3 regions of the Kitasatospora sp. NPDC001540 genome follow, and region 2 is predicted to be linked to each of the others. Evidence: riboswitches for the same ligand, from Rfam matches in the RefSeq annotation. Region 2 holds a riboswitch; each other region holds the start of a gene.

Region 1 (9,437 bases), on a different contig from region 2:
CTCGCCGCCGCCCCCGCGGTGAGCCTGCCGGCGCGCGGCGACCTGACGGCGGCCGCCGACCTGGCCGGCACCGGCGCCGCGGGCGGCCGCTCCGGCGGCCTGGCCCGGGGTGACGCGGCCTCCTGGAAGGTCCCCGGCTCCTCGCCGACCCCGCCCCCGTCCCCCTCGCCGTCCCCGTTTTTGTCCCCGTCCAGCAGCCCCAGCGGCGCCGCGAGCGGCCGCCTCCCCGAGACCGGCACCGCCGGGGCCCTCCCGCTGATCGGCCTCGCCGCCCTCGGCTGCGTCCTGGCGGGGCTGATGGTCCTGGTCGCGAAGGCCCGCCGCAAGCACTGACCGGCCGTTCCCCCGCGCCCGTGGCCGGGGCGCCGCGCGGTAGGTTCGGTCCCGTGGAGACTCCGAAGCTGATCCTGCTGACCACCACCCACCGCGTCGCCCCCGGCCTGCTCTCCTGGCCCGCCTGGGAGGCGCTCCGGTCCGCGCCCACGGTGCTGGCCGGTGTCGCGGACCACCCGCAGTTGGCCGCGCTGCGGGCGGCGGGCGTGGAGCCGGAGGTGGTGGAGCGGCCGTCCGCCCCGGCGCTGGCCCGGCAGTTGCTCGCCCGGGCCCCCGCGGTCTGGCTGGAGAGCCCGGACGGCGACCCGGGCCTGACCGACGCGCTGGCCCGGATCGCGGTCGAGGAGGCGGGCGAGCACCCGGAGATCGAACTGCTGCCGGGTTCGTACGACCTGCCGGGGGCCCGGCTGCTCGACCTGGTCTCGGTGATGGACCGGCTGCGCTCGCCGGGCGGCTGCCCGTGGGACGCCGAGCAGACCCACCAGAGCCTGGTGAAGTACCTGGTGGAGGAGGCCTTCGAGCTGGTCGAGGCGATCGAGGAGGGCGACCGGGAGACCCTGCGCGAGGAGCTCGGCGACGTGCTGCTGCAGGTGTTCTTCCACTCGCGGATCGCCGAGGAGGACGCCGAGGACCCGTTCTCGATCGACGACGTGGCGGGCGACATCGTCGAGAAGCTGATGTACCGCCACCCGCACGTGTTCGGCGACGTGAGCGTGACCGGCTCGGCCGAGACCGAGGCCAACTGGGAGCAGTTGAAGGCGGCGGAGAAGCAGCGCGAGTCGGTGCTGGACGGCGTGCCCGCCGGGCTGCCCGCGCTGGCGTACGCGGCGAAGCTGGTCTCGCGGGTGCGCCGCGCGCACTTCACCGGCGTGCCGGACGCGCCGTACGAGCTGCCCGCCGAGCTGACCGCGGAGTCGGCGGGGCGACTGCTGCTGGCGGTCGCCCAGCGCGCCCACGACCGGGGGGTGGACGTGGACGCGGCGCTGCGGGCGGCGGCCCGCCGCTACCGCGCGGCGGTCCGGGCCGCGGAGGGGCTGCCGGAGGAGTAGGGGGACGCGGGTTCAGCCCGCCAGCGGGACGTCCGCGACCGGGCGGCGCTGGGCCGGGACGACCTCGCCGATGGCCTCGCCGACCAGGGCGAGGACCTCGGCCAGCGGGTTCAGGTGACCGGGCAGGTCGGCGAGCTGGACGATCCGCTCGCCGTCCGGGCCCGCGACCGCGAACAGGTCGATCGGGCCGAGGTGCTTGACGGCGGTGTCGACCAGCGCGGCGATGTCGGCCGGGTGGTGGATGTCGCCGGAGACGCCGACCACCGGGCAGCCGGGGCGGTCGAGTTCGGCCGCGAGGTCCTCGGCGATGCCGGGGCGCAGGTCGGCGATGAGCAGACCGGCGGCACCGGCGGCGGAGAAGCGGCGGGCCAGGTCGGCCCCCGAACCTCCGTCGAGCACCGCGATGACCACCACTGCACCGGCTACTCGCATGGTCTGCTCCCCTTTCCGAGGGCGAACCCGTGGCCGACCCGCACGTCGCCCACTGTGGTTATCGGAGGATCGTAGGCGCGCCCCGACGCTCCGCAACAGGGATTACCCACCAGGTGACCAGACTCACGCGGTGGTGCTTCCCGATACGGTCAAGACATGCCAGATCAGCCCCACGCCCCCCATCCGCAACTCTTCACCTGGGAGTTCGCGGCCGACCCCTACCCGGCGTACGCCTGGCTGCGCGAGCACGCGCCGGTGCACCGCACCACCCTGCCGAGCGGGGTGGACGCCTGGCTGGTCACCCGCTACGCGGACGCGCGGCAGGCGCTGGCGGACGCCCGGCTGTCGAAGAACCCGGCGCACCACAGCGAGCAGGCCCACCGCAGCGGCCGGGTCGGCATCCCGGGGGAGCGGCAGGCCGACCTGATGACCCACCTGCTGAACATCGACCCGCCCGACCACACCCGGCTGCGCCGCCTGGTCTCCAAGGCGTTCACCCCGCGCCGGGTGGCCGAGTTCGAGCCGCGGGTGCAGCAGCTCACCGACCGGCTGATCGACTCCTTCGCGGCCCGCGGCGAGGCCGACCTGATCCACGAGTTCGCCTTCCCGCTCCCCATCTACGCGATCTGCGACCTGCTCGGCGTCCCCGCCGAGGACCAGGACGACCTGCGCGACTGGGCGGGCATGATGATCCGCCACACCGGCGGTAAGAGGGGAGGGGTCGGCCGCGCGGTCAAGCAGATCCGCGGCTACCTGGCCGACCTGATCCACCGCAAGCGGGCCGACCTGGGCGACGACCTGATCTCCGGCCTGATCCGGGCCGGTGACCACGGCGAGCACCTGACCGAGAACGAGGCCGCGGCGATGGCCTTCATCCTGCTCTTCGCCGGCTTCGAGACCACCATCAACCTCATCGGCAACGGCATGTACGCGCTGCTGCGCAACCCGGACCAGCGCACCCTGCTCCAGCAGTCGCTGGACCGCGGCGAGTCGGGCCTGCTGGAGACCGGCGTCGAGGAACTCCTGCGCTACGACGGCCCGGTGGAGCTGGCCACCTGGCGGTTCGCCACCGCGCCGCTGGCCATCGGCGGGGTGGACATCCCGGTCGGCGACCCGGTGCTGGTGGTGCTGGCCGCGGCGGACCGCGACCCGGCCCGGTTCTCCGCCGAGAACACCCTCGACCTGGCCCGCTCGGACAACCCGCACCTGGGTTTCGGTCACGGCATCCACTACTGCATCGGCGCCCCGCTGGCCCGGCTTGAGGGGCAGCGCGCGATCGGCAGCCTACTGACCAGGCTTCCGGACGTCCGGTTGGCCGCCGATCCGGCGGACCTGCGCTGGCGGGGCGGACTGATCATGCGCGGTCTGCGCGACCTCCCGGTCTCCTTCACGCCCCGCTGACGCCGTTTCGGCACCCGCGACACGCCGTCCGACCGGGCCGACGACGCGCCGGGGCGGGGGCGCGCGTCGCACGCCGGTTCGGAACGAATCCGGACATACCTGGATCGTTCGTGTACGAGATTCGAGGATCCGTAATTTCGGCGTGATCATGGTGATATGAGCTTGTGATTGCTCGTCAGCTTTGCCTACTCTCCGACATGCCCGCAGCTGCGGGCCCCGATCGCGGCACGCCGAGTCCTGTCCGCCGCGTCCTCGGGCCACCTACCAGGTACCGGACAGGAGCGGGGGAACCAGTGTGAACGCCGTAGTCCCAACGGCTTGGGGTGAGGCCGCCGAGCGGCGGGCGCAACCGCGTCCGGAGCGACCGGCGGCCGGGCCAACCTCCCGGTCCGAACCCGACAGCTCACCTCGCAGGCGTGCGGAGAGGACGTCCCGTGCTGTTCGCCAACACCGCCCGCCACCGCCGTAGTACCAAGGCCGAGAAGGTCATCGCCGCCGCCGGCGTGGCCTCGGTCGGCCTGGCCCTGCCACTGCTCGCCGCCACCGGAGCGGTAGCCGCACCCGTCGACACCTGGGACCGCGTGGCCCAGTGCGAGAGCGGCGGCGACTGGAGCATCAACACCGGGAACGGTTTCTACGGCGGCCTGCAGTTCACCTCCTCCACCTGGCGCGCCTTCGGCGGCGGCCAGTACGCGGCCCGCGCCGACCAGGCCAGCCGCGCCCAGCAGATCGCGGTGGCCGAGCGGGTGCTCGCCTCCCAGGGCCCCGGCGCCTGGCCGGTCTGCTCCAAGCGGGCCGGGCTCGTCAAGGGCGGCGCGCCTGCCGACACCTCCGAGGACGCCGCCTCGCGCTCCCAGGAGCGCCCGACCGCCCCCCGGCAGCCGAAGGGCTCGCAGTCGAAGAAGCCCGCGAAGCCCGCTGCCCCCGCCACTCCCGCCGAGCCGCAGGCCGCCGAGCCCCAGGCCGCCCCGCAGAACACGGCCGCCGGCGGTTACACCGTCCAGGACGGCGACACGCTCTCCGGCATCGCCGCCGCGCAGAACGTGTCCGGCGGCTGGGAGCGGATCTACCAGGCCAACCACGAGCTGATCGGTGCCGACCCCGACCTGATCGTGCCCGGCCAGGTGCTCGCCCTCTGAGCCGGTCCGGGCCCGGTCCGAGCCCGGGTCCCGAGCCGGTCCGGAACCGGTCCCGGCATCCGGGACGCGAGGGGCGGGCGGCCTGACGAGGCCCCGCCGCCGCCCTGACGAGGGCCGCGTCCCCTGACGTTCCGTCCGCTCCCGGTGCGCACCGGGCAGTTCGCGCTGCCGGGGGCGGCGGACCGGCCGTCAATCAGGTGAACTACCGATGAGTAGCCCGGCCACACCGTGAGACGGGGCCCGGCCGAGCGTGGCCGCGGCGCGGTGTGCGGCTAGGCTCTGGTCGTAACGACCACACATCCGCTTCCGCTAGGAGATGCCTCGTGCCGTCCATTGATGTCGTCGTAGCCCGTGAGATCCTCGACTCCCGCGGCAACCCCACGGTCGAGGTCGAGGTCGGTCTCGACGACGGCAGCACCGGTCGCGCGGCTGTCCCGTCGGGTGCCTCCACCGGTGCCTTCGAGGCCCTGGAGCTCCGTGACGGCGACAAGAACCGCTACTTCGGCAAGGGCGTCGAGAAGGCCGTCCTCGCCGTGATCGAGCAGATCGGCCCCGAGCTGGTCGGCTACGACGCCACCGAGCAGCGCCTCATCGACCAGGCCATGCTCGACCTGGACGCCACCCCGGACAAGTCCTCGCTCGGCGCCAACGCCATCCTGGGCGTCTCCCTCGCCGTGGCGCACGCCGCCTCCGAGGCCAGCGACCTGCCGCTGTTCCGCTACCTGGGCGGCCCGAACGCCCACGTGCTGCCCGTCCCGATGATGAACATCCTCAACGGCGGCTCGCACGCGGACTCCAACGTCGACATCCAGGAGTTCATGATCGCCCCGATCGGCGCGGAGTCCTTCTCCGAGGCCGTCCGCTGGGGCGTCGAGGTCTACCACACCCTCAAGGGCGTGCTGAAGGAGCGCGGGCTCTCCACCGGCCTGGGCGACGAGGGCGGCTTCGCCCCGAACCTGGACTCCAACCGCGAGGCCCTCGACCTCATCACCGAGGCGATCAAGAAGGCCGGCTACACCCCGGGCAAGGACGTCGCCCTGGCCCTGGACGTCGCCGCCTCCGAGTTCTTCGAGGACGGCGCCTACCAGTTCGAGGGCAAGGCGCTCTCCTCCGCCGACCTGATCGCGTACTACGCCGAGCTGGTCGCCGACTACCCGCTGGTCTCCATCGAGGACCCGCTGGACGAGTCGGACTGGGACGGCTGGAAGGCCATCACCGACGCGATCGGCGACAAGGTCCAGCTGGTCGGCGACGACCTGTTCGTCACCAACCCGGAGCGCCTGCGCAAGGGCATCGAGACCGGCACCGCCAACGCGCTGCTGGTGAAGGTCAACCAGATCGGCTCGCTCACCGAGACCCTGGACGCCGTCGAGCTGGCCCAGCGCAACGGCTACCGCTGCATGATGTCGCACCGCTCCGGCGAGACCGAGGACGTCACCATCGCCGACCTCGCCGTCGCCACCAACTGCGGCCAGATCAAGACCGGCGCCCCGGCCCGCTCCGAGCGCGTCGCCAAGTACAACCAGCTGCTGCGCATCGAGGAGATCCTCGACGACGCCGCCGAGTACGCGGGCCGTTCGGCGTTCCCGCGGTTTCGCTCTGCGAACTGACGAGCACAGCGCTCTGCGGACAAGTAAGCACAGCAAGGGCTGAACAACCCCTTGATGTGACCGGTGCCCCGGCTCCCACCGCGTAGGGTGGGGCCGGGGCACCGGCATGCGCAGGAGGGGCGAGCAGATGGCCAAGTGGAGGATTCCCGGGTTGGCGGCGCGACCGCGCTTCACCAGCCGGGCCACCGTGCTGGTGCTCGTGCTGTGCTCGCTGGTGGCGATACTCGCCTACCCGGCCCGGCAGTACATCGCCCAGCGCGGCGAGATCGCCGCCCAGCGGGCCAAGGCCGAGCACGCCCGCCAGCAGGTCGACGAGCTGCGCCGGGAGAAGGCCCGCTGGCAGGACCCGGAGTACGTCAAGGCCCAGGCCCGGGAGCGGCTGCACTACGCGCTGCCCGGCGAGACCCCGTTCGTCTCGGTCTCCCCGCAGCCCTCGCCCGGCGCGAAGCCCTCGACCGACGCCGCGGCCGGCCGCCCGAAGGCGGTCAAGCCCTGGTACGCCACCCTCTGGGACTCGGTGGACGCCGCCGACGCCGCCCTGCCCGCCCCGCGACCGGCCCGCTGAGCAGCCCCAACGACCCCCGCCCCCTCAGACGAACAGACTCCCGATGAGCAACCAGAACCCTCCCGCGTCCGACGCCCCCGAGGTGTCCGAGCGCGACGTCGCCGCCATCGCCGCCCAGCTCGGCCGCGTCCCGCGCGGGCTGCGCGGCGTCGCCCACCGCTGCCCGTGCGGCAACCCGGACGTGGTGGAGACCGCGCCCCGGCTGCCCGACGGCACGCCGTTCCCGACGCTCTACTACCTGACCTGCCCCCGGGCCGCCTCGCTGATCGGGACGCTGGAGGCGGACGGCGTGATGAAGGAGCAGACCGCCCGGCTCGCCGAGGACCCGGAGCTCGCCGCCGCGTACCGGAGGGCGCACGAGGACTACATCGCCCGCCGGGACGCCATCGAGGTGCTGGAGGGCTTCCCCAGCGCGGGCGGGATGCCCGACCGGGTCAAGTGCCTGCACGTGCTGGTCGGGCACTCGCTGGCCGCCGGGGAGGGCGTCAACCCGCTCGGCGACGAGGCGATCGGGATGCTGGAGCAGTGGTGGGCCAAGGGCCCGTGCGTCAGCGAGGCCGAGGTCGACGCGGCCGGTGAGCGGGTCGCCCGCAACCGGGCCAAGGCCGCGGGGCAGGACCACGACGCGGTGATCGCCGCCAAGGAGGCGCTGAGCGCCGAGCGGGCCGCCCGCAAGGCGGCCGCCGGGGCCGACGGGGCGGAGGACGAGTCGTGAGCAGCACCCGGGTCGCCGCGATCGACTGCGGCACCAACTCGATCCGCCTGCTGATCGCCGACCTCGACCCGGCCACCGGCGGGATCACGGACCTGGACCGGCGGATGCTGATCGTCCGGCTCGGCCAGGACGTCGACCGCACCGGGCGGCTGCACCCCGAGGCGCTGGCCCGCACCTTCGCGGCCTGCCGCGAGTACGCGGAGGTCATCGCCGCGCACGGGGTCACCCCGGACCGGATCCGGATGGTCGCCACCTCCGCCTCCCGGGACGCCGAGAACGCCGCCGAGTTCACCGCCGGGGTCGAGGAGATCCTGGGCGTCACGCCGAGCGTGGTCAGCGGCGAGGAGGAGGCCCGGCTGTCCTTCACCGGCGCCACCCGCGAGCTGCTCGGCGGCCCGCACCGGCCGCCGTACCTGGTGTTCGACCTGGGCGGGGGCTCCACCGAGTTCGTGCTCGGCGAGCAGGAGGTGCGGGCCGCGTACTCGATGGACATCGGCTGCGTGCGGATGACGGAGCGTCACTTCGCGGGCGGACAGCCCACCGAGGCGCAGATCGAGGCCGCGCGGGCCGACATCCGGGCCGCGCTGGACACCGTCGCCGGGGTCGTCCCGCTGGACTCCGGCGCGACCCTGGTCGGCCTGGCCGGGACGGTCACCACCGTCGCCGGGATCGCCCTGGAGCTGCCCGGGTACGACTCCGAGCGGATCCACCACGCGGTGGTCGGCGTCGAGCGGGTGCGGGAGGTCGCCCGTTGGCTGCTGCACTCCTCGCACGCCGAGCGGGCCGCCGTCCCGGTCATGCACCCCGGCCGGGTGGACGTGATCGCCGCGGGGGCGCTCGTCCTGCTGGAGGTCATGGAGCGCACCGGGGCCGCCGAACTGCTGGTCTCCGAGCACGACATCCTGGACGGGATCGCCTGGTCGATCGCCTGATCCACCGGGCCGCCGGGAGGCCGTCGAAGGGCCCCCGGGAAGGTGTCGGAAGGCCCCCGGAGGGCGCGCGGGAGACCCCCGCGGGCCGTTCCGGGGGCCTTCCGGCGTGTCGCGGCGAGAAGCTTCGTGAATTTCTTCACATGGCAATCCAGCCTTTCGACCCACTCGGAGCCACTGCGGCGACCGAAATGTGGACCGAAGGCGCTGTCGGCGGGTCGCTCGTGGGATCGCAGGCAACCTGGTGTTCATCCCGGAGAAATCGAAACCCCGCTCGGGAACCGGTGCGGGGCCGGGATCGTTGCTGCTCAGCGCGGCACTGCGGCCCGGACCGCTCACCGAGGTCGGCCGACGGGGGTGGGGAGACCCCTCCGGGGCGGAAGTGCGGGCGCGCAGTGTAGCACCCGGTGTCCAGGAGCTTGTGACGGGCCTCACGAATGGCCCGTCAGGCGGGGGTGGATACTTTCGGATATGAGCACCACGGAGCGTCCTCGCATCCTCATTGTCGGCGGTGGTTACGTCGGCCTGTATGCCGCGATGCGCATCCTCAAGAAGATGCGTTACGGCGAAGCGACCGTCACGGTCGTCGACCCGCGGTCGTACATGACGTACCTGCCCTTCCTCCCCGAGGCGGCCGGCGGCAACGTCGCCCCTCGCAACCTCGTCGCGCCGCTGCGCAGCGCCCTCAAGAAGGCGGAGGTGCTCACCGGTCACGTGACCGAGGTGGACCACGCCCGCAAGGTCGCCACCATCCAGCCCGCGGCGGGCGACTCCTACGAACTGCCCTTCGAGTACCTGGTCGTCGCGACCGGCTCGGTGTCCCGCACCTTCCCGATCCCGGGTCTGGCGGAGCACGGCATCGGCATGAAGACGGTCGAGGAGGCGATCAGCCTCCGCAACCACGTCATGGCGCAGCTCGACAAGGCCGAGTCCACCACGGACGAGGACGTCCGGCGCAAGGCCCTGACCTTCGTGGTCATCGGCGGTGGCTTCGCCGGCATCGAGACCGTCGCCGAGATCGAGGACATGGCGCGCGACGCCGCCAAGATCTACAAGACCGTCAGCCGTTCCGACATGCGCTTCGTGGTGGTCGAGGCGGCCAACCGCATCCTCCCCGAGATGGGCCCGGACCTCGGTCTGTGGACCAAGGGCCGCCTGGAGGAGCGCGACATCGAGGTCTACATCGAGACCTCGATGGAGTCCTGCGTCGACCAGCACGTGGTGCTGAAGAACGGCATGGAGTTCGACGCCTCCACCATCGTGT
Region 2 (9,437 bases):
CTTCACACCCAGAAGATGCCCACCAACAGGCAAGATCGCTCAACGTAACGAAGTACTACTAGTCGGCGGGGCCCTGCACGACCGCCCGCGGACGGGTCTCGTGCCTCCGCACCTCCGCCCGTGACCCCGGCCGCCGCGGTGAGGGCGGCGACGGACCGGACCGCGGTGGTCAGGCCGTGGGCGTCGGCGAGGACACCCGTGACCAGTGCCCCGACCGCGAACCCCCGTCGTGCCACAGCCGGTGGACGCCGACGGCCCGGTCCCGCGCAGCCAGGTGGGCGGCGTCCCCGATGACGGCGAGCAGGGTCGGGTGGACCAGTGCGGGGCCTGCGCCGAGCAGGGCCCGGGCCGTCTCCCGCACCGGGAAGGTGGCGGCGACCGCGACCAGGCCGAGGGCGGCCGCCTGGAGCAGCATGCCGGTGGTGATCAGGTGCTTGCGGCCGAGGCGGTCCGACCACCAGCCGGTGAGCAGTTGCCCCGCACCCCATGCCCCGGACCGCCGGGCGGAGCGCGGCGAGGATGCCGATGCGCCCAGGCCAGGGCGTCGTTCAGGTTGTTGACCACGCCCGCCCAACCGGCGGCGGACAGCGCCCGGCCGCCGAGGCTGGTGGTGCGGACTGGTCGGGCGGTGCTCAGCCGGGGCTGCTCGCCCGCGGGCCAGGGCGTTCCCATGTCTCTTGGACGGGTTCGATCCATGGGCGGGGTCACGCTCCCACCACCGCCCCGGGAGCGGGATCGGGCTGCCCGGAGGCCGCGTCGGCCCCGGTCGGCAGGCTCCCGGGCAGGCGGCGGATCGCGGGGATGGCCAGCAGGGCGAGCGAGGCCGGGACGGCGAGGACGGTCATCCCGAACAGCGTCGGACGCACGCCGAGACCGTCGGAGAGCGGACCGGCCAGCACCAGCCCGAGCGGCATCAGGGCGACGGAGATCAGGTGGTCGTAGGAGCTGACCCGGGAGAGCACCCGCTCCGGTATGTGCACCTGGAGCGAGGTCTCCCACAGCACGAAGCACAGGGACACCCCCACCCCCGTGACCGCCTCCAGCACGGCGATCGCCCAGACCGGCGCGCCGGACCCGATGATCAGCGCCTGGCAGGAGGCGACCGCCAGCGCCACGGCCGCGACCGCCATCGGGCGGGCCGGTTTCAGGCGGTAGGCGCACACGTCTCCCACGATCGAGCCGAGGCCGAACGCGATGACCACCACGGTCCACGCACCGGCCCCGCCCCATTCGCGCTCCGCCAGCACCGGCCCGAGCACGAACACCGAGGGCAGCACCACCACGTGGTAGACCGCCAGCGCCAGCATCCCCGCCCAGACCCACGTCCGGCTGCGCACCTGCTGCCAGCCGACCCGGAGCTCGGCCAGGAACCCGAGCCGCGCACCTCGCTCCGCCCCGCCACCGGCGCCGTCCACCACGTCGGCCGCCGGGCCACTGACCGCCGGGCCGCCGACCGCGCCCAGCCGAGCCAACACGGCCGCACTGACCGCGAAACTCGCGGCGTCCATCGCCAGTGCCCCGCCCGGGCCGACCGCGGCGATCAGCAGGCCGGCCAGCGCGGGCCCGACCACCAGGCTGCTCGACTGCACGAACCCGCGCAGTGCGTTCGCCTCGCGCAGTCGGTCGGCGGGGACGAGCAGGGGCAGCAGCCCGGTGGAGGCGGGCAGGAAGAAGGCGTCGGCGACACCGAACAGCGCCATCAGCAACGCCAGCACCCCGACCCGGGCGGTACCGGTGAACAGCAGCACCGCGACGGCCGCCTGCACGGCGCACCGCACCAGGTCGGAGGCCAGCATGATCCGCTGTCTCGGCAGTCTGTCCGCCCAGACTCCCCCGGCCAGCGTGAACACCAGCAGCGGGAGCAGCCCGGCGGCCGTGACCAGCCCGACGTCGGCCGCCGAGCCCCCGATCGACAGCACCGCGAAGGGCAGCGCCACGAACGACACCCGGTCGCCCAGGACCGACAGCGCCTGGCCGACGAACAGCCGGGCGAACTGGCGCTCGACACGGAGCACTTCAGGAATCACGACACCCACGGGACCTCCTCGACGAACCCGGCGACTCGGCTGACGCAGCGAGCAGGGCGATCGTAGGAAGGCCCCCGGCCCCCTGTCGCGTGATTTATCCGCAACGCCACCAATGCCCCTTTTCCGTCGAACTCCCGTCAGCAGAAGGGGACTTGACTCCGACCTCCCACCTCACGGCCGAACCCGGGCGCGGGCCTTCCCTCTTGCCCTCCCTCCCAATCCCACCGATCGGCCAGACTTCTCCAGCCGATCCGCCGACCCCTCCCTCCGTCTGACGGACGTCCACCTCCGCCCGAAGCGCCGTCAACAGGTCGCCCACGCACCAGGCGGCAACCGGCGTGACGAGGACGTGATCCTGGCGCGACGCGCTTGTGATTGCCACGTTCGAGTGAATAGGCTCCTCCCAGCCCGCACCGCCGGGCCCCGCGCGCGAATACGCCGAACCCCGTCCGCCGCGCTGTCGGGTCGACCACCACCACCCTTGGACGGGGGCGGGGGAACCACGATTGTTGCCGTTCCCCACGGCTAGGGGTGAAGCCGTCCGCGCCGGGTGACCGGGGCGTGGCGGCCGGGCCTCCTCCCGGTCCGAACCCGACAGCTCACCTCGCAGGCGTGCGGAGAGGATCCTGCATGCTCTTCACGGGTTCGGGACGTCACCGCCGGCAGGGCCCGGCGGAGAAGGCCGCCGAGCGCGCGATCGCGGCGGCCGGCGTGGCCGGCGTCGGCATCGCCCTGCCGCTGCTCGCCGCGACCGGCGCACACGCCGCTCCCAGCGCGGTCTGGGACCGGGTCGCCGACTGCGAGAGCGGAGGGAACTGGGCCTCCAACCCGGGCAACGGCCTCTACGGCGGCCTGCAGATCAACGCCCAGCGCTGGACCGACTACGGCGGCACCCAGTACGCCCCGCTGCCGAACGGGGCCACCCGCAGCCAGCAGATCGCCGTGGCCGAGCGCATCCTGGCCACCGAGGGCCCCTCGCCCTGGTCCGCCTGCGCGGACGACGCGGGCCTGAACACCGCCACCGCACCGGGCGTCGTCGACGACAACGACTCCGCGGACGAGACGGGTTCGCTGCGCGGCGCCCGCGGCGTCGCAGCGGTCAACGCCGCCCCGGACGGCAGCACCGTCCCGGCCGGGAACGCCGCACCGGTCTTCTCCGGCCTGCCCGGCTACGACCCGGTCTCCCACGTGTACTGGTACGAGAAGAACGGTGCCTGGTTCTGGACCAGCCACCAGAGCCTGTACGAGCGCTACATGCAGCTGGCCCACCCCCACCCCCAGCCGCAGCCGAGCACCCCCGCCCCGGACGCCCAGGCCACGCCGACCCTCCCGCCGACCGCCCCCGGCGTCCCGCTGCTGCCCGCCGACCCGAGCGCCACGCCCAGCCCGAGCACCCCCGCCGACGGCGGCAACGCCAATGGCAGCGGCGACGGCACCTCGAACGGGAACAACGGGAACGGCAACGGAGACGGGAGCAACCCCGGAAACGGGAACGGGAACGGAAGCGGTCTGATCCCCACCCTCCCGGTCATCCCCTCCCCCAGTCCGTCGGCCGACCCCGGCACCGGCACCGGCACCACCCCCGAGGCCACCCCCAGCGGCACCACGGCGCCCCCCACCGCGGGCGCGTCCACCGCTCCGGCGACCTCGGCGGCCTCGGCAGCCCCCGCGACCCCGACCCCGGCCGCCCCAGCAGCCCCGGCACCGGCCGCAACCGCCGCCCCGTCCGCGCAGGCGTACACCGTCAACCCCGGTGACACGCTGGCCGCGATCGCCCGCGAGCACGCCGTGGGCGGCGGCTGGTCCGAGCTCTACAAGTCGAACCAGCAGGTGGTCGGCGAGAACCCGGACCTGATCCGCCCCGGTCAGGTGCTGGACCTGGGCTGACCCCCGCTCCGCCGGTGCGCGCCCGGCTGAGCCGCCGTCACTTCGGGACGGCGGCCAGCCCGGTGCAGCCGCGCAGGCCGTCGCGGCGCTGCTGGGCGGCCTTCGCGGCGCTGCCGGTCTGCGGGACGGGCACGCCGCGGCCGTCGATGTGGGCGGGGGTGAAGTCCTCGCCGGTGACGCGGCCGTCCGCGGTGACGGTGAGCGTGGTGACGCCGGTCTCGTCGGAGGCGGTGTAGTTCGAGGTGCCGTACCAGAGGAAGTTGCCGAAGCCGTACGACACGTAGGTCTTCCCGAGCATGCCCGCGCCGAGCATGGTGTGGGCGTGGGTGCCGACCACGGCGGTCGCTCCGGCGTCGGCGAGCTCCTTGGCGAGGCCGGTCTGCGCGCGGGTCGGGCAGGCCACGCCCTCGTCGCCCCAGTGCAGGTAGACCAGGACCACGGGCGCCTGCGCCTTCGCCGCGGCGACGGCGCGCAGCAGCGCGTTCTCGTCGAGGGCGGAGGCGATGCCGGGCTTGTGGGCGCCGGCCCGCCACTTCTGGTTGGTGATCTCGTTGACCTGGCTGGCCGCCAGGACGGCGACCTTCACGCCGCGCACGGTGGTGACGTACGGGGCGTACGCCTCCTCGGCGTCCTTGCCGATGCCGATCACCGGTATCGGGGAGGCGGCCTTGGCGGCGAGGGTGTCGGCAAGGCCGTCGGGGCCGAAGTCGACGGCGTGGTTGTTGGCCTGGGAGACCACGTCGACGCCCGCGTCCTTGAGCGCGTCGAGCGCCTTGGGCGTCGTGCGGAAGGTGTAGGTCTTGGGCTCGGCCTTGCCCCGGCCGGTGATCGCGGTCTCCAGGTTGAGCACCGCGAGGTCGGCGGCGGACAGCGTGCCGGAGATCGGGCCGAGGGCGGTGTCGGCCTTGGCGGCGCCGAGCCGGGAGGCGGTGCGCCCCTCGAAGTGGACGTCTCCGGCGAACGCCACCGTGATGCTGCCGCCCGTACCGGTGCCCGCCGGAGCGCCGCCCTCCGACGCCCCGGGGGCCGGTCCGGTGGGCGCGGCGGTCGCGGCGCCCGTGGGTTCGGGTGTGCCGGAGGCCGGGGCGGCGGTGGCCGCGCCGCTGGCGGCCCGGTCCGCGGAGGGCTCCGGTCCGCCGCATCCGGCGACGGTGCTGAGCAGCAGGACGGTGGCGGCGGCAGCGGCTGTGCCGGCCGTGGCGCGGTGCATGAACGGACCCCCCGGTGGTTCGGTGACGACGCACTTTATCCGCGTCGTTCGAACACCGGAAGCCCACACCGACACCGAATGATCACGATCCGGGAACCGGACCGGACGGCTCCGCCCCCGCGGCACCCCGGGGGCGCCCGCTCAGGCCACCACTCCGGCGGCGCGCAGCAGCCAGCGGTTGGTCCGGCCGACCAGCCCGGCCCGGTCGAGCACGGAGACGACCTTCTGCGCCATCTCGACCTTGGTGGCCCGCCAGCGCGGGTTGGCGCGGGCCGCGGCCTTGCCGACCTTGGGGTCGATGCCGACGGCGGCGTAGAGCCGGGGGTGGATCAGCGCGGTGGTGGCGTAGTAGACGATCAGTCCGATGAACAGCTGCTCGTACCGGCGACGTACCGGGCCGAGGCGCTTGCGGACGAGCTCCTCGCGGGCGTAACTGATGTGCCGGGCCTCCTCGATGACGTGGATCCGGGAGACCTGGCGGGTGAGCGGCTGGAGGGTCTCGTCGTTCATCACCTCGCGCTGGAAGGCGTCCAGGATCTCCTCGACGTACATGGTGCCGCCGAAGGTCTGGCTGTGGGTGGAGATCGCCTTGAACAGCCGGCCGAGGTTGTGGGCGACGAACCCGGCGCCGTACGCGGGGACGCCCATCTTGGCGATCATGCGGGCGAACATGATCGAGTGCCGGCACTCGTCGGCGATCTCGGTGAGCGCGTACTGGACGTGGTTGCTGGTCGGGTCCCGGTCGAAGGCGTGGCGCAGCAGCATCTGCATGAGGATCTCCTCGAACCAGATGCCGACGCTGGCGATGGAGGCGACCTCGTGCTTGGAGAGTTCGATCCGCTGCTCCTCGCTCATCCGCTCCCAGAGGTCGGTGCCGTAGAGGGAGAGGTGGCGGGGCGGGCAGTAGTAGGCGCCGGGGACGGGGTCGGCGTCCCAGTCGACGTCCGTGAGGGGGTTGAACGAGAGCTTCGCGGAGGAGGCGAGCAGGCGTTCGGCGGTGCGCTCCCGGTCGGGGGCGGTGCGGGCAGGGTGGGGCGACATGCCGGCTCCTTCGCGGTGGGGGCGGAGAGGGTGGAGTGGTGGCCCTGCCGTGAAGGTAGAAGTTATTAGACTTTCCGTCAATACAGCACGCGCGAAGCGGCCCCGACCGGCGCCTGACGGTCCGCCTGCCCCGTGCTCCCCGGCCCTACCAGCCCGCCGGGTCCTGCCAGGCCGCCAGCACCCGGCCGCTGGTGAAGCGCCGCCGCCGTCCGTCCACCGGGTCGGTGAACTCCAGCGAGCGCGCCAGCAGTTGCAGCGGGCGCCGGTAGTCCTCGGGGTCGCCCTCGCCCAGCACCTCGGGGTAGAGCGGGTCGCCCAGGATCGGCAGGCCCAGCCCGTTCATGTGCACCCGCAGCTGGTGGGTGCGCCCGGTGCGCGGGGCGAGGCGGTAGCGGCCCAGGCCGTCGCGGGCCTCGGCCAGTTCGATCCGGCTCTCCGCGTTGGGCTCGCCGGACTCCTCGTACGCGTCGAGCCGGCCGCGGTCCTTGCGGATCCGGCTGCGCACCACGGCGGGCAGCCGGGCCGCCGCGCCCTCCTCGTACCGGGCGATCGCCTCGTACTCCTTGACGGCCTCGCGGCGCTCGAACAGGCCCTGGTAGGCGCCGCGGAGCGCGGGGTCGGCGACGAACAGCACCACGCCCGCGGTGAGCCGGTCCAGGCGGTGGGCGGGGCTGAGCCGGGGCAGGCCGAGGTCGCGGCGCAGCCGGGCGAGGGCGGTCTCGGTGGCGTGGCTGCCGCGCGGGGTGGTGGCGAGGAAGTGCGGCTTGTCGGCGACCACGATGCGCTCGTCGCGGTGCAGGACCTCGACCGGGAAGGGCACCACGGGCTCGGGCGGTCCGGGTTCGCGGTGGAACCAGACGTGGCCGCCGGGCTCGTAGGGCGCGTCGGCGGCGACCGGGCCGTCGGCGGCGACGAACTCGCCGGCCGCGAGCATCGCGGCGATCCGCCCGTCCCCGGCGGCGGCGCCGTAGCGCTCCTCCAGGTAGGCGCGCACCGTCGGCCAGGCGCCCTCCAGCGGCAGTCTGACGTGTACGGGGTCGATGCCGTCGCGTTGCGGCAGCGGGCTGACGGGGGCGGGTTTCCTACGCACCACCGCGCGCCACCGGGGGGTTCGTCCGACGGGTGTCCATCCGGTCCACCCTAATTCCTTCTTAGCGGATGGCGGGAACCCGGGGTTGCCACCAGTCCGCTCGAACGTTGGGGCGTGATGCCTGGGTCCACCCGGACCGTTGAGGTCTCCCGCTAGAGCGGCACACGGCCCCGGCGCTCGTTGCAGTGGTGGTCGTGTGGACATCGGATGGACGCCTAGATAGCACCTGGCTTCGCGGCCTTGCCCCAGAGCGGCGGTGTCCGGCGTCTGCGTGACCACCACCGTCAACACCTCGTACTTGATCACTCGTTGGTGTTGGTGGTGCGAGCCCGCCGCACGGTGACCTCTCGATCTACCCGAGCTGCTCAAGCGCTCGCAACAGACCGAGGCCCGCGCGGCGCGCTGGTGCCACGAACGGCTAGTGAGGTGGCGGACCGACCAGACGGTCGAGTCCTGGAATTAGGTCGCTGCGTGGCCCCGCATGCGCTCGTAACCAGCGCAGACACCGCGTCCCGGGGAGTTAGAGTTGATCTATTGCGGCATTGACTGGGCTGAGAAAACGCACGACGTCGCCCTGGTCGACGACACTGGCCAGTTGCTGGCCAAACGGCACATCACCGACGACTTGGCCGGCTACGAGATCCTCCTGGGCCTGCTTGCCGAGTACGGCGACACCAAAGAGTGCCCGATCCCGGTTGCGATCGAGACGTCTCGCGGCCTGCTGGTCGCTGTCCTTCGGACTGGCCGACGGCAGGTGTTCGCGATCAACCCGATGGCTGCCGCCCGCTATCGCGACCGGCACGCCGTCTCCCGCAAGAAATCTGATCCCGGTGACGCCCTTGTACTGGCGAACATCCTGCGCACTGACATGCACGCCCACCGGCCCCTGCCCAACGACAGTGACCTGGCCCGCGCGATCGCCGTTCTCGCCCGGGCCCAGCAGGACGCAGTCTGGAACCGGCAGCAGATGGCGAACCAGCTACGCTCGCTGCTGCGGGAGTACTACCCCGCTGCCCTGGACGCCTTCGCCAAGTGGGACAACGGCCTGTGCCGCCCGGAGGCCCGCGAGTTGCTCAGGCTCGCTCCCACCCCGACCCAGGCCGCCCGCCTGACCCGCCCCCAGATCACTGCGGCCCTCAAGCGGGTCGGCCGCAAACGCGGTATCGAGGCGGAAACGGAACGGCTACGCGAGGTGTTCCGCGCCGACTGGGCCCACCAAGCCGCTCCGGTCGAAGAGGCGCTCGGCCAGCAGATGCTCGCCCTCCTCGGCCAGCTCACGGCCGCCTGCACGGCGGCCGACGATCTCGCCCATGCGGTGGAGGATGCCTTCCCTCAACACCCGGACGCCGAGATCATCCTCAGCTTCCCAGGCCTGGGCACCCAGCTCGGCGCCCGGGTTCTCGCCGAGATCGGCGACGACCGCGCACGCTTCGCCGACGCCCGCGGTCTCAAGGCATACGCTGGCGCGTCCCCCATCACCCGGGCCTCTGGCAAGAAGTCCAGCATCACCCGCAGATGGGTGAAGAACGACCGACTCAACCACGCCGGCTACCTATGGGCCTTCTCCGCGATTACCGCCTCACCCGGCGCCAAAGCCCACTACCGCCACCGCCGGGACGACGCCGGTGACTGGCACGCGGCCGCCCAGCGAAACCTGTTCAACCGCATGCTCGGCCAGCTCTACCACTGCCTCAAAAACCGCAAGTTGTTCGACGAGCTCATCGCCTTCCCTACCGCGCAGGAGCCCGCTGCGGCAGCGGCGTAGACGATTGGGTGAACCGACACCCCACCTCGCCCTGAGGAGTGAACGACCCCCGCCTCCCTGTCTGTCACAGGCCAGCGGCACACTGCGGGCATGAGCGATACCCCGAACCCTGCCCGTCTGAGACTCGAACTGACCTGGGTCGGGTCTATGGGCGGCCCACTGATCGTCGTCCCGGTGTCCGCACTGCACAATTGGGGTGGCTGCACCGAGGACGGCATGATCCTCGGCAACACCGACCAGCAGGACGACTACGATCGGGCCTGCGCGGTCGCGGACTACGCCGGGGTGATCAGCCTGCGCGGAACCGACTCCGCGACCGCTCTCGTGCTGGGCGATACGCCCGACAGCACCTGCTACCTGCCCGAACACCGGGCCTTCATGCGATGGCTCGCGGCCGACTCCGATACCGAGCTGCTG
Region 3 (9,437 bases), on a different contig from region 2:
GCCGATGACGGCCTCGTCGATGCCGTCCAGCAGGCGGCCGGAGCCGATCTCGTAGCTCACGCCGGTGGCGGTGCCGTCCTCCGGCACCTCACCGTCGACCTTGGCCTCCAGGTCGATCACGACGATGTCGCCCTCGGCGGCGGCGCGCTCGACGTCCTTGACGGAGGCGAAGCGCTCGCGCAGCTGCTCCAGGGACTTCTCGACGTCCTCGTCGCTGACCTCGATCGGGTCGACCACGACCTCGATCTCGGAGAACTCGGGCAGGGTGACCTCGGGGCGCACGTCGACCTCGGCGGTGAACTTGAGGTCCCCGCCGTCGGCCAGGTTCTCGACACCCTCGATCTCGGTGATGTCGGGCTGGCCCAGAACGTCGATCTGGCCCTCGTCGACGGCCTGCGTGTAGAAGCGCGGAAGCGCGTCGTTGACGGCCTCCTCCAGCACCGCGCCACGACCGAAGCGCTGGTCGATCACCTTGTTCGGGATCTTGCCCTTGCGGAAGCCCGGAACGGTGACCTGCTGGTTGATCTTCTTGTACGCCGCGTCGAGGCTGGGCTTGAGCTCCTCGAAGGGCACCTCGACGGTGAGTCGAACCCGAGTGGGGTTCAGAGTCTCGACGGCGCTCTTCACGGTTGGGTCTCCTAGGGGGCTTGCGGTCAGGGCGATAGGCGGTTGGGGCTGCATTGCTGTCCGTACTACCGCCAGCGATCCATCCTACCGGTACCACGAAAGCGACTGTGCCCGGCACCTGGGTGGACGGAGGACGGGGAGCGACTGCCGCTCCGGCCCCGCCGCAACGACAACAGGGCCCCGCCCGCTGACGAGACCCTGCCGCACACGGTCGGGGTGACCGGATTCGAACCGACGGCCTTCCGCTCCCAAAGCGGACGCGCTACCAACCTGCGCCACACCCCGTGCTGCCGAGCAGAAGAGTACACGTCGACCCGCCCCCGGCCGGGGCGATATCGGCGAGCGACAACGGCGGAAGGAGTGTGCAATCCACCGACCCGACCAGGTACGCTGGGCCCGTCCGCACCGCCCGCAGGGTGGCGGCGGACGTTGCGTTGCGGGTGTAGCTCAATGGTAGAGCCCCAGTCTTCCAAACTGGTCACGCGAGTTCGATTCTCGTCACCCGCTCCACGAGAAGGCCCCGACCGCAGTGCGGTCGGGGCCTTCGCCGTTCCCGGGCCGCGGGCGCGGCTCCCCCGCCGTTCCCCGCGCGTCCCCGGAAAGCCCGAAGGCCCCGCGCAGCGGATCGCGGGGCCTTCGGGTGGTGCCGGGGGTCAGACGTTGACGCCGTGGGCCGCCAGGTAGGCGACGGGGTCGATGTCGGAGCCGTAGTCCGGGGTGGTGCGGATCTCGAAGTGCAGGTGCGGGCCGGTCACGTTGCCGGTGGCACCGGAGAGGCCGATCTGCTGGCCGGCGGTCACGGACTGGCCGGCCGAGACGGAGATCGAGGACAGGTGCGCGTACTGGGCGTACTTGCCGTCGGCGAGCTTGATGACGACCTGGTTGCCGTAGGCGCCGCCGTTGCCGGCCGAGACCACGGTGCCGTTGGCGACGGCCTTGAGGCTGGTGCCGGTGGCGACCGGGAAGTCGATGCCGGTGTGGTAGCCGCTGGACCAGTTGGAGCCGGCCACCTTGTAACCGGTGGTGACGCTGCCCGGCGCGGGGGCGACGTAGCCGGAGGAGGAGCTCGCGGCGGAGCTGCTGCCCGAGGTGGTGGCGGTGGTGGCGGTCGACGACTTCGCGGCGGACGAGGACGAGGAGGACGACGAGGTGGTCGACTTCTGCGTCTGCGTCTGGGCCTGCGTCCGGGTCTTCGCGGTGGTGGTGCCGCTCGACTTGGTCGAGGTCTTCGGGGCCGCGGTGGTGGCCGCGGCGTCCGAGGAGGACGGGGTCGTCGCGGCGGCCACGCCGTTGACGGTCAGCTGCTGGCCCGGGTAGATCAGGTTCGGGTTGCCGCCGATGACCGAGCGGTTGTCCTGGTAGAGCTTCTCCCAGCCGCCGTCCACGTTCTTCGCGGTGGCGATCTTGGAGAGGGTGTCGCCGGACGCGACCTTGTAGGTCTGCGCGGCGGCCGGGGCGGCCTGCCCGGCGGTGGTGGCGGTGGTGTCGGCGACCGGGGTGGCGTCGACCGAGACGTTGGCCCACTGGCGGCCGCCGTCCTGGTGGTCGGCGGTGCCGTGCGCGGAGGCGGCGCTGACCGGGAGGCCGACCGCGGCGCCGACGACTCCGGCGGCGATGGCGATGCGGGCGACGGTGGCCAGGCGCGGCTTGCGGTGCTTGCCCTGAGCGGACATGAAGCTGTTCCTCTCCGACGCCTACGAGGTGAGCTGTCGGGTTCGGGCGAGAGTTGCCCGGCCGCGTTCTCCGCGGCTTCACCCCGAGCCGGTCCCGTGCGTTCCGGATCCGGCGTACTACCTGTGGTTCCCCCGCTCCTGCCGTGGCGTGGTGTCTGGTCGGCACCGGACGGCGGCAGGACTAGGCGTTCCGCTCGGTGGCCCACCCGGCCGATGTCCGGGTTGCGGAGGAAGCAAAACCCACGGCTCGCGGAGCTGGCAAGCGCCGAAAGGCCCCGTCCCCGGGATCGGGAGGGGGCTGACGGTCCGCCAGGTCACGCTGTGCCGCCACCGGGCTGCGCAGTGCGTACGGGATCATGACGGTGCGCCCACGAACGGCGTACGGTGGGCGACTTCGGCCACCGTGCGCGCCCGGGCGCTGACCTGGCGTGACGGTTCGGGTGACCCTGGTCACCCGCGTATGGGACTTCCGGTCGGCCGGAGGGGGACTTCCGTCCTCCGGAGGGCGTTCTCCGGGGTCGGGCCGGTCAGCCCGCGATGCCGGAGATGGCCTTGGAGACGGACTCCAGGAACTGGCTGATCGGGGCGGCCATGTTCGACTGGTTGAGCATGAAGCCGAACAGGGCCGCGATGACGGCGTGGCCGGGCTTCAGTTGCTTGTTGCGGATGAAGATCGCAACGATGATGCCGAACAGGACCAGGGCGGAGACGGAGAAGGCCACCGGACTCACTTCCTCGATTCGTGGCGGGGATTCGGGTCGGAACCGGCGACGGCTCCGGGCGGAAACCGGCCCGTGCCCCCCGTGTCCCCACCACTCCATCCGGACTCAGTGTGGTCGCTCGTGCGGAGTGCGTAAAGGACTTGCCCCGTCCCCCGGGGCCCCAACCCGCGCGGCAGGGCTGATTTTCGCCGACCGTGACGATAGCGGACGGGTTCTGACGGCCCGTCGGCGGGAGGCGGTCCGCCGCGGTGGCGGCGGCAAAGCGGCAGGCAGACCGGTTACCCGGCCACGGGCCGGGTATGCCAGGGGAATTGGCCGAAGATCAACGTCCGGGTTTGACACTCCGTGGGCACCTCGTGCACACCGTTCCTCCGCGCCGGGCTGTGCGGTCGGCGGCGGTCGACGGGGGTCAGCGGCGCCAGACCAGCAGCACGGCGCGGTCGTCGTTGACGTGCTTGGCCACGCTGTCGATCAGCCGGACCGCGGCCCCGGAGCGCCCGGCCACCGGGGTGGTGGCGACCAGCCGGTCGGCCTCGCCCATCAGCCGGTCCATGCCCTCGCCCAGGTCCCGGCCGGGGATCTCCACCATGCCGTCGGTGCACAGCATCAGCACGTCGCCGGGGCCCAACGTACCGCGCACGCCTTCGAACTTGGCGCCGTCGTAGACGCCGAGCAGCGGGCCCTCGGCCTCCTTGACCTCCCAGTACCCGGCCCCGGCGAGCCGGTGCATGCCGGGCAGGTGCCCGGCGGAGAGGAGTTCGTACTCGCCGGTGTCCAGGTCGAGGACGAGGTGGACGGCGGTGGCGAAGCCCTCGGCCCAGTCCTGGCGCAGCAGGTAGCCGTTGGCGGCGGGGAGGAAGTCGTGGGCGGGCAGCGAGCCGAGCAGTCCGCCGAAGGCGCCGGAGAGCAGCAGGGCGCGGCTGCCCGCGTCCATGCCCTTGCCGGAGACGTCGGCGAGGACGACCTCCAGCACCCGGCCGCCGGGGCCGGTGCGGGCGGCGACCATGAAGTCGCCGGAGAAGGACTGACCACCGGCCGGGCGCAGCGCGGTGTCGGTGTGCCAGCCGTCGGGCAGCCGCGGGACGCGGCCCTGCACCCGGATCCGCTCGCGCAGGTCGAACAGCATGGTGGAGCCGCCGCGCCAGGGGACGCCGATCCGGCGGCGGAACTGGGCGACCAGCAGCCCGGCGACGCCGACCGCGCCGACCACCAGGGCGGCGCCGGGGGTGACGCCGTGGGTGTACGCCTCGGGGCGCTGGCTGGCCACCCGCTCCCCGGTGTGCACCACGGACTCGGTGACCAGGCCGCCCGCCGCGACGGCGTACAGCAGCACCAGGGTGCCGGGGCGCAGCAGCAGCGCGCCCGCCAGGATCGGCAGGACCAGGGCGGTGGGCGGGGCCCAGTCGGGGACGAGGACGTTGAGCAGCACCAGCAGCGGGACGGCCAGGGCGAGCGCGGCGAAGGCCCACCAGTCGGCGCCGTCGCCGCGGAAGTAGTCGACGCCGGTGCGGCGCAGCCTGCGCCGGGCCCGGTACAGCGCCGCGCGCAGCCGGGCCGTCACGGGTTCGCGGGACGGTCGGCCGTCCCGGCCCGTCGCACTGGGACGCGCGCTGCCGGCCATGGGGACCGACCTTATCCACCGCCGGTGCCCGCGTCGACGGGGTGGGTGGCACCGGGTGCAGCGGGAGTGCCACGCCCGGCGGGTTTCGGCCGCCCGGGCCCGGACGGCGGCGTCCGGTTATTCGCTCGTCGGGGCCGGAGACGGCTGGTAGGGGGGGTTCGTGGCGATTCGACACCCCGAGTTGACCGTACGTCCGCTGCGCGCCGAGGAGTGGGAGACCTGGCACCGGAACGTGGAGGTGGCCTTCGGCGGTGACGAGGAGGCGCCCGGGGCCCGGGAGTTGTGGCGGCGGCTGATCGACGCGGAGCGCACGCTGGTGGCCTGCGCGGACGGGCGGGTCGTGGGCGGGACGACGTCGTTCGACTTCCGGCTGGTGGCGCCGCGCGGCCCGGCCTCCTGCGTGCGGACCGACGGAGCGGCCGAACTGGCGCTGGACGTGCGCGAGTTGGGCTCGGTGTACCTGGGCGGCGGTTCGCCGGCGGCGCTGGCCGCGGCGGGCCTGGCGCGGGAGCTGCGGCCGGGGGCGCTGGAGCCGGCCTCGGCGGCGTTCCGCTCGGGTCTCGAGCCCTGGCGGCCGCACGGCATCTGAGGGACGGCTGCGCGGGGGACGCCCGGGCGGGCGTCCCCCGTCGGCTCAGCCCTGCGGGTGGTGGGCCGGAATCGGCGGGAGCTCGCCGGTGGTCTCGTAGTCGGAGAGCATCTCGATCCGGCGGGTGTGCCGCGGCTCGCCGCTGTACGGGGTGTTGAGGAAGATCTCGACGAACTTGGTGGACTCCTCGACGGAGTGCATCCGGCCGCCGATCGAGATCACGTTGGCGTTGTTGTGCTCGCGGCCGAGGGCGGCGGTCTGCTCGCTCCAGGCGAGGGCGGCCCGGACGCCCTTGACCTTGTTGGCGGCGATCGCCTCGCCGTTGCCGGAGCCGCCGATCACCACGCCCAGCGACTCGGGGTCGGCGGCGGTGCGCTCGGCCGCCCGGAGGCAGAACGGCGGGTAGTCGTCCTCGGCGTCGTAGACGTGCGGGCCGCAGTCGACCGGTTCGTGACCGGCCCCCTTCAGCCACTCGACGAGGTGGTTCTTCAGTTCGTATCCGGCGTGGTCGGAGCCCAGGTAGACGCGCATGCCCACGAGTGTGACATGCCGCCGGGTCCGCTCCCCGACGGGGGCGCGGACCCGGCGGCGGTGACGCTGCGTCAGCGGCGGCCGAGCAGCTTCCAGGTGAGCGGCAGGGCGCCCATCGCGAGCACCATCTTGAGCACGTCGCCGACCAGGTACGGGTACAGGCCGAGGTGGGCGGCCTTCGCCAGCGGGACGTCCAGGGCGAAGGCCAGGTAGGGGACGCCGACGGCGTAGATGGCCAGGCTGCCCAGCGCCATCGCGCCCGCGGTGCGCAGCGGGCTGCGGTCGGCGCCGCGGCGGGCCAGCGCGCCGGTCAGCGCGGCGGCGACCACGAAGCCGATCACGTAGCCGAGGGTGGCCAGGCCGGCGCCCGAGGTGCCCTGGGCGAACCAGGGCAGGCCCGCCATGCCCGCCGCCAGGTAGAGGCCGAGGGCGGCGGCGCCGCGGCGGGCGCCGAGCGCGGTGCCGACCAGCAGCGCGGCGAAGGTCTGCCCGGTGACCGGCACCGGCGAGCCGGGGACGGGCACCGAGAGCTGGGCGGCCAGGCCGGTCAGCGCGGCGCCGCCGGTCACCAGCGCCAGGTCGCGGGCGCGGGCACCGAGCCGGGTGGAGGCCTGCGGCAGCAGGTCGGCGAGGACGGCGGTGGACGGTGTCGGCGCGGCGATGGCCATGGCTGCTCCCTGGGCTCCGGTGCGGGTGATCACCTGCGAACCTACGCGCTGTCAGGTGCTTCGCGCCGCGTCGGCCGTGACAAAAGCCGACCGCTCCGGCTTGTCGGATCCGGCCTGTGACCGGGCCCTCACCCTCGCTCCACGCGTCCGAACGGTCACCCTGTGTCAGTCTTCCGTCCGGATGGCGGTACCGCCTGGGATGTCCACATCCCTTGTCGAATAGTGGACAGACCCCCGTGAACACGGCCAACTCCGTCGAACAGTCTGGAATCGTCGCATGACCCGCACCCCCACTCCCGAGACCGCCCCCGCCCGGGAGCCGGCCGCCGAGGACGCGGGCCTGTCCCACGGGCTCAAGCAGCGCCACCTGTCGATGATCGCGCTCGGCGGCGTGATCGGCGCCGGGCTGTTCGTCGGCTCGGGCGCCGGGATCGCCGCGGCCGGGCCGGCCGTGGTGCTGGCCTTCGCCGCCTCCGGGCTGCTGGTGATGCTGGTGATGCGGATGCTCGGCGAGATGTCCGCGGCCCGTCCCGCCTCCGGCTCCTTCTCGGTGCACGCCGAGCGGGAGATCGCCCCGTGGGCCGGGTTCACCGTCGGCTGGCTGTTCTGGGTGCTGCTGTGCGTGGGCGTCGCGGTGGAGGCGATCGGCGCGGCGGGCATCGTCTCCGGCTGGCTGCCCGGCGTGCCGTCCTGGGCCTGGGTCGCGGTCTTCATGGCCTTCTTCTGCCTGACCAACCTGGCCGCCGTCCGCAACTTCGGCGAGTTCGAGTTCTGGTTCGCCGCGGTCAAGGTGCTGGCCATCAGCGCCTTCCTGGTGATCGGCGTGCTGGCGATCTGCGGCCTGCTGCCCGACGCCCCGGCCCCGGGGCTGAGCAACCTGACCGGCCACGGCGGCTTCCTCCCGAACGGGGCCGGCGGCCTGATCACCGGTCTGCTCGCCTCGGTCTTCGCGTACGGCGGCCTGGAGACCGTCACCATCGCCGCCGCCGAGTCGGCGGACCCGCGGCGCAGCGTGGCGGTCGCGGTGCGCACCGCGATGTGGCGGATCGCGCTGTTCTACGTCGGCTCGATGGCGGTGATCGTCACCCTCGTCCCGTGGGACGACCCGGCGGTGGTCAAGCCCGGCCCGTACGTCGCCGTGCTGGACACGCTGGGCATCCCGGGCGCCGCGCAGCTGATGAACGTGGTGGTGCTGATCGCGCTGCTGTCCGCGATGAACGCCAACATCTACGGCGCCTCGCGGATGGCGCACTCGCTGATCGCCCGCGGCCACGGCCCGGCCGGGCTGTCCCGGATCTCCGGCGGGGTGCCGCGGCGCGCGGTGCTGGCCTCCTGCGGGTTCGGGTTCCTGGCGGTGCTGCTCTCCTACTGGTGGCCGGAGACGGTGTTCTCCTGGCTGCTGAACATGGTCGGGGCCGCGGTCCTGGTGGTCTGGGCGTTCATCTGCGTGGCCCAGTTGCGGATGCGGCGCCACCTGTCGGCCGATCAGCTGCCGGTCCGGATGTGGGCCTTCCCGTACCTGACCTACCTGGCGCTGGCCGCGATCCTGGCGGTGCTGGTGCTGATGACGCTGGACTCCGCCAACCGCCTGCAGCTCTACTTCACGGCGGGGCTGACGCTGGCGCTGGCCGTGGTGGGCGCGCTGCGCGACCGCCGCCGCCGGGCGGTCGCCCCCTGATCGACGCGCCGGAGCCCCGCACCCCCGGTGGGGTGCGGGGCTCCGGCGCGTCGGCGGCTACTCGAAGGACGGGCCCGCGGTGCGGGTGCGCTTGATCTCGTAGAAGCCGGGGGTGGAGGCGACCAGGATCGTGCCGTCCCAGAGCCGGGCGGCGGCCTCGCCGCGCGGGGTGGGCGTGACGACCGGGCCGAAGAAGGCGACGCGGTCGCCGTCCGGGCCGTCGACGGCGATCACCGGGGTGCCGACGTCCTCGCCGACCAGGCCGATGCCCTCGGCGTGCGAGGCGCGCAGCGCCTCGTCGTACGCGTCGGTGTCGGCGGCGTCGGCCAGTTCCTCCGGCAGGTCGGCGGCGCGCAGCGCGGCGACGATCGTCTCGCGGTTGTTGGGCAGGCCCTGGTTGTGGAAGCGGGTGCCGAGCTCGGTGTAGAGCGGGCCCAGCACCTTCTCGCCGTGGGCCTGGGCGGCGGCGATCAGGACCCGGACCGGACCCCAGCCGGCGGCCAGCAGGTCGCGGTACTGCTCGGGCAGGTCGTCCCGGTTCTCGTTGAGGACGGACAGGCTCATCACGTGCCAACGGGTGTCCACCGGGCGGAGCTTCTCGACCTCCAGCATCCAGCGGGAGGTCATCCAGGCCCACGGGCAGATCGGGTCGAACCAGAAGTCGGCGATCTTGCGGGAGTCTGCGGTCGTCACTGACGGCGCCCTTCGGTCGGCGGTTCGGCGGTTCGGGGGTTCCCCTCCGGGGTGCAACTCCGGACCGGCCGCGATGATTCCTCCCCAGTGCAATGGCACAGGTGGGACGGCGTGAAAGGATGCCCCCGGAGGGGTGCCATGAACACTCCCAAACCGTGTGTTCCGTACAGAGGAGTGCCGACGTGCCGGGCAAGAACCTGAGCCGTGAGGAGGCCCGCGACCGGGCCGCGATCATCCGGGTGGAGAGCTACCGCGTGCACCTGGACGTCAGTGCGGCGGCCGACCCCGGCCGGCCCACCTTCCGTTCCACCACCCGGATCTCCTTCGACTGCGCCGAGCCGGGCGCGACCGGCTTCGCCGACCTGCTGGCCCCCGAGGTGGTCTCGGTCGAGCTGAACGGCATCGCGCTGGACGTGGCCGAGGTGTTCGACGGCGCCCGGGTGACGCTGCCGGTGCTGGCCGCGCACAACCGGCTGACCGTGGTCGCCGAGTGCGCGTACAGCCGCACCGGCGAGGGCCTGCACCGCTTCGTCGACCCGGTGGACGGCGAGACCTACCTGTACACCCACTACGAGCCGGCCGACGCCCGCCGGGTCTTCGCGAACTTCGAACAGCCGGACCTGAAGGCCCCGTTC

What was found. A riboswitch is a leader RNA that binds a small molecule or an ion and turns the genes downstream of it on or off. The one in region 2 is predicted to bind cyclic di-AMP.
Region 1: it holds a riboswitch for cyclic di-AMP, as region 2 does, so the genes downstream of both, ACFY00_RS20720 (transglycosylase family protein) here and ACFY00_RS27450 (transglycosylase family protein) in region 2, are expected to answer to the same signal.
Region 3: it holds a riboswitch for cyclic di-AMP, as region 2 does, so the genes downstream of both, ACFY00_RS35020 (peptidoglycan DD-metalloendopeptidase family protein) here and ACFY00_RS27450 (transglycosylase family protein) in region 2, are expected to answer to the same signal.

The regions. Positions count from the first base shown of each region.
Region 1 is NZ_JBIAVO010000017.1:33,847-43,283, forward strand. Features, by position in the region: gene ACFY00_RS20700 (LPXTG cell wall anchor domain-containing protein) at 1-333, shown strand, start outside; gene ACFY00_RS20705 (MazG family protein) at 387-1,382, shown strand; gene ACFY00_RS20710 (SDR family NAD(P)-dependent oxidoreductase) at 1,395-1,814, opposite strand; gene ACFY00_RS20715 (cytochrome P450) at 1,971-3,215, shown strand; cyclic di-AMP (ydaO/yuaA leader) riboswitch at 3,448-3,646, shown strand; gene ACFY00_RS20720 (transglycosylase family protein) at 3,650-4,354, shown strand; gene eno (phosphopyruvate hydratase) at 4,678-5,964, shown strand; gene ACFY00_RS20730 (septum formation initiator family protein) at 6,092-6,529, shown strand; gene ACFY00_RS20735 (DUF501 domain-containing protein) at 6,573-7,244, shown strand; gene ACFY00_RS20740 (exopolyphosphatase) at 7,241-8,176, shown strand; gene ACFY00_RS20745 (NAD(P)/FAD-dependent oxidoreductase) at 8,645-9,437, shown strand, end outside.
Region 2 is NZ_JBIAVO010000028.1:34-9,470, forward strand. Features, by position in the region: gene ACFY00_RS27440 (MFS transporter) at 170-574, opposite strand; gene ACFY00_RS27445 (MFS transporter) at 705-2,036, opposite strand; cyclic di-AMP (ydaO/yuaA leader) riboswitch at 2,491-2,654, shown strand; gene ACFY00_RS27450 (transglycosylase family protein) at 2,658-3,914, shown strand; gene ACFY00_RS27455 (CapA family protein) at 3,952-5,124, opposite strand; gene ACFY00_RS27460 (diiron oxygenase) at 5,266-6,165, opposite strand; gene ACFY00_RS27465 (pseudouridine synthase) at 6,311-7,258, opposite strand; gene ACFY00_RS27470 (IS110 family transposase) at 7,782-9,020, shown strand; gene ACFY00_RS27475 (Imm21 family immunity protein) at 9,111-9,437, shown strand, end outside.
Region 3 is NZ_JBIAVO010000049.1:42,125-51,561, reverse strand. Features, by position in the region: gene tig (trigger factor) at 1-627, opposite strand, end outside; tRNA gene ACFY00_RS35030 (tRNA-Pro) at 839-912, opposite strand; tRNA gene ACFY00_RS35025 (tRNA-Gly) at 1,064-1,137, shown strand; gene ACFY00_RS35020 (peptidoglycan DD-metalloendopeptidase family protein) at 1,281-2,300, opposite strand; cyclic di-AMP (ydaO/yuaA leader) riboswitch at 2,306-2,425, opposite strand; gene ACFY00_RS35015 (hypothetical protein) at 2,828-3,022, opposite strand; gene ACFY00_RS35010 (PP2C family protein-serine/threonine phosphatase) at 3,432-4,643, opposite strand; gene ACFY00_RS35005 (GNAT family N-acetyltransferase) at 4,804-5,232, shown strand; gene ACFY00_RS35000 (ribose-5-phosphate isomerase) at 5,278-5,763, opposite strand; gene ACFY00_RS34995 (biotin transporter BioY) at 5,835-6,431, opposite strand; gene ACFY00_RS34990 (amino acid permease) at 6,709-8,109, shown strand; gene ACFY00_RS34985 (disulfide bond formation protein DsbA) at 8,167-8,802, opposite strand; gene pepN (aminopeptidase N) at 8,985-9,437, shown strand, end outside.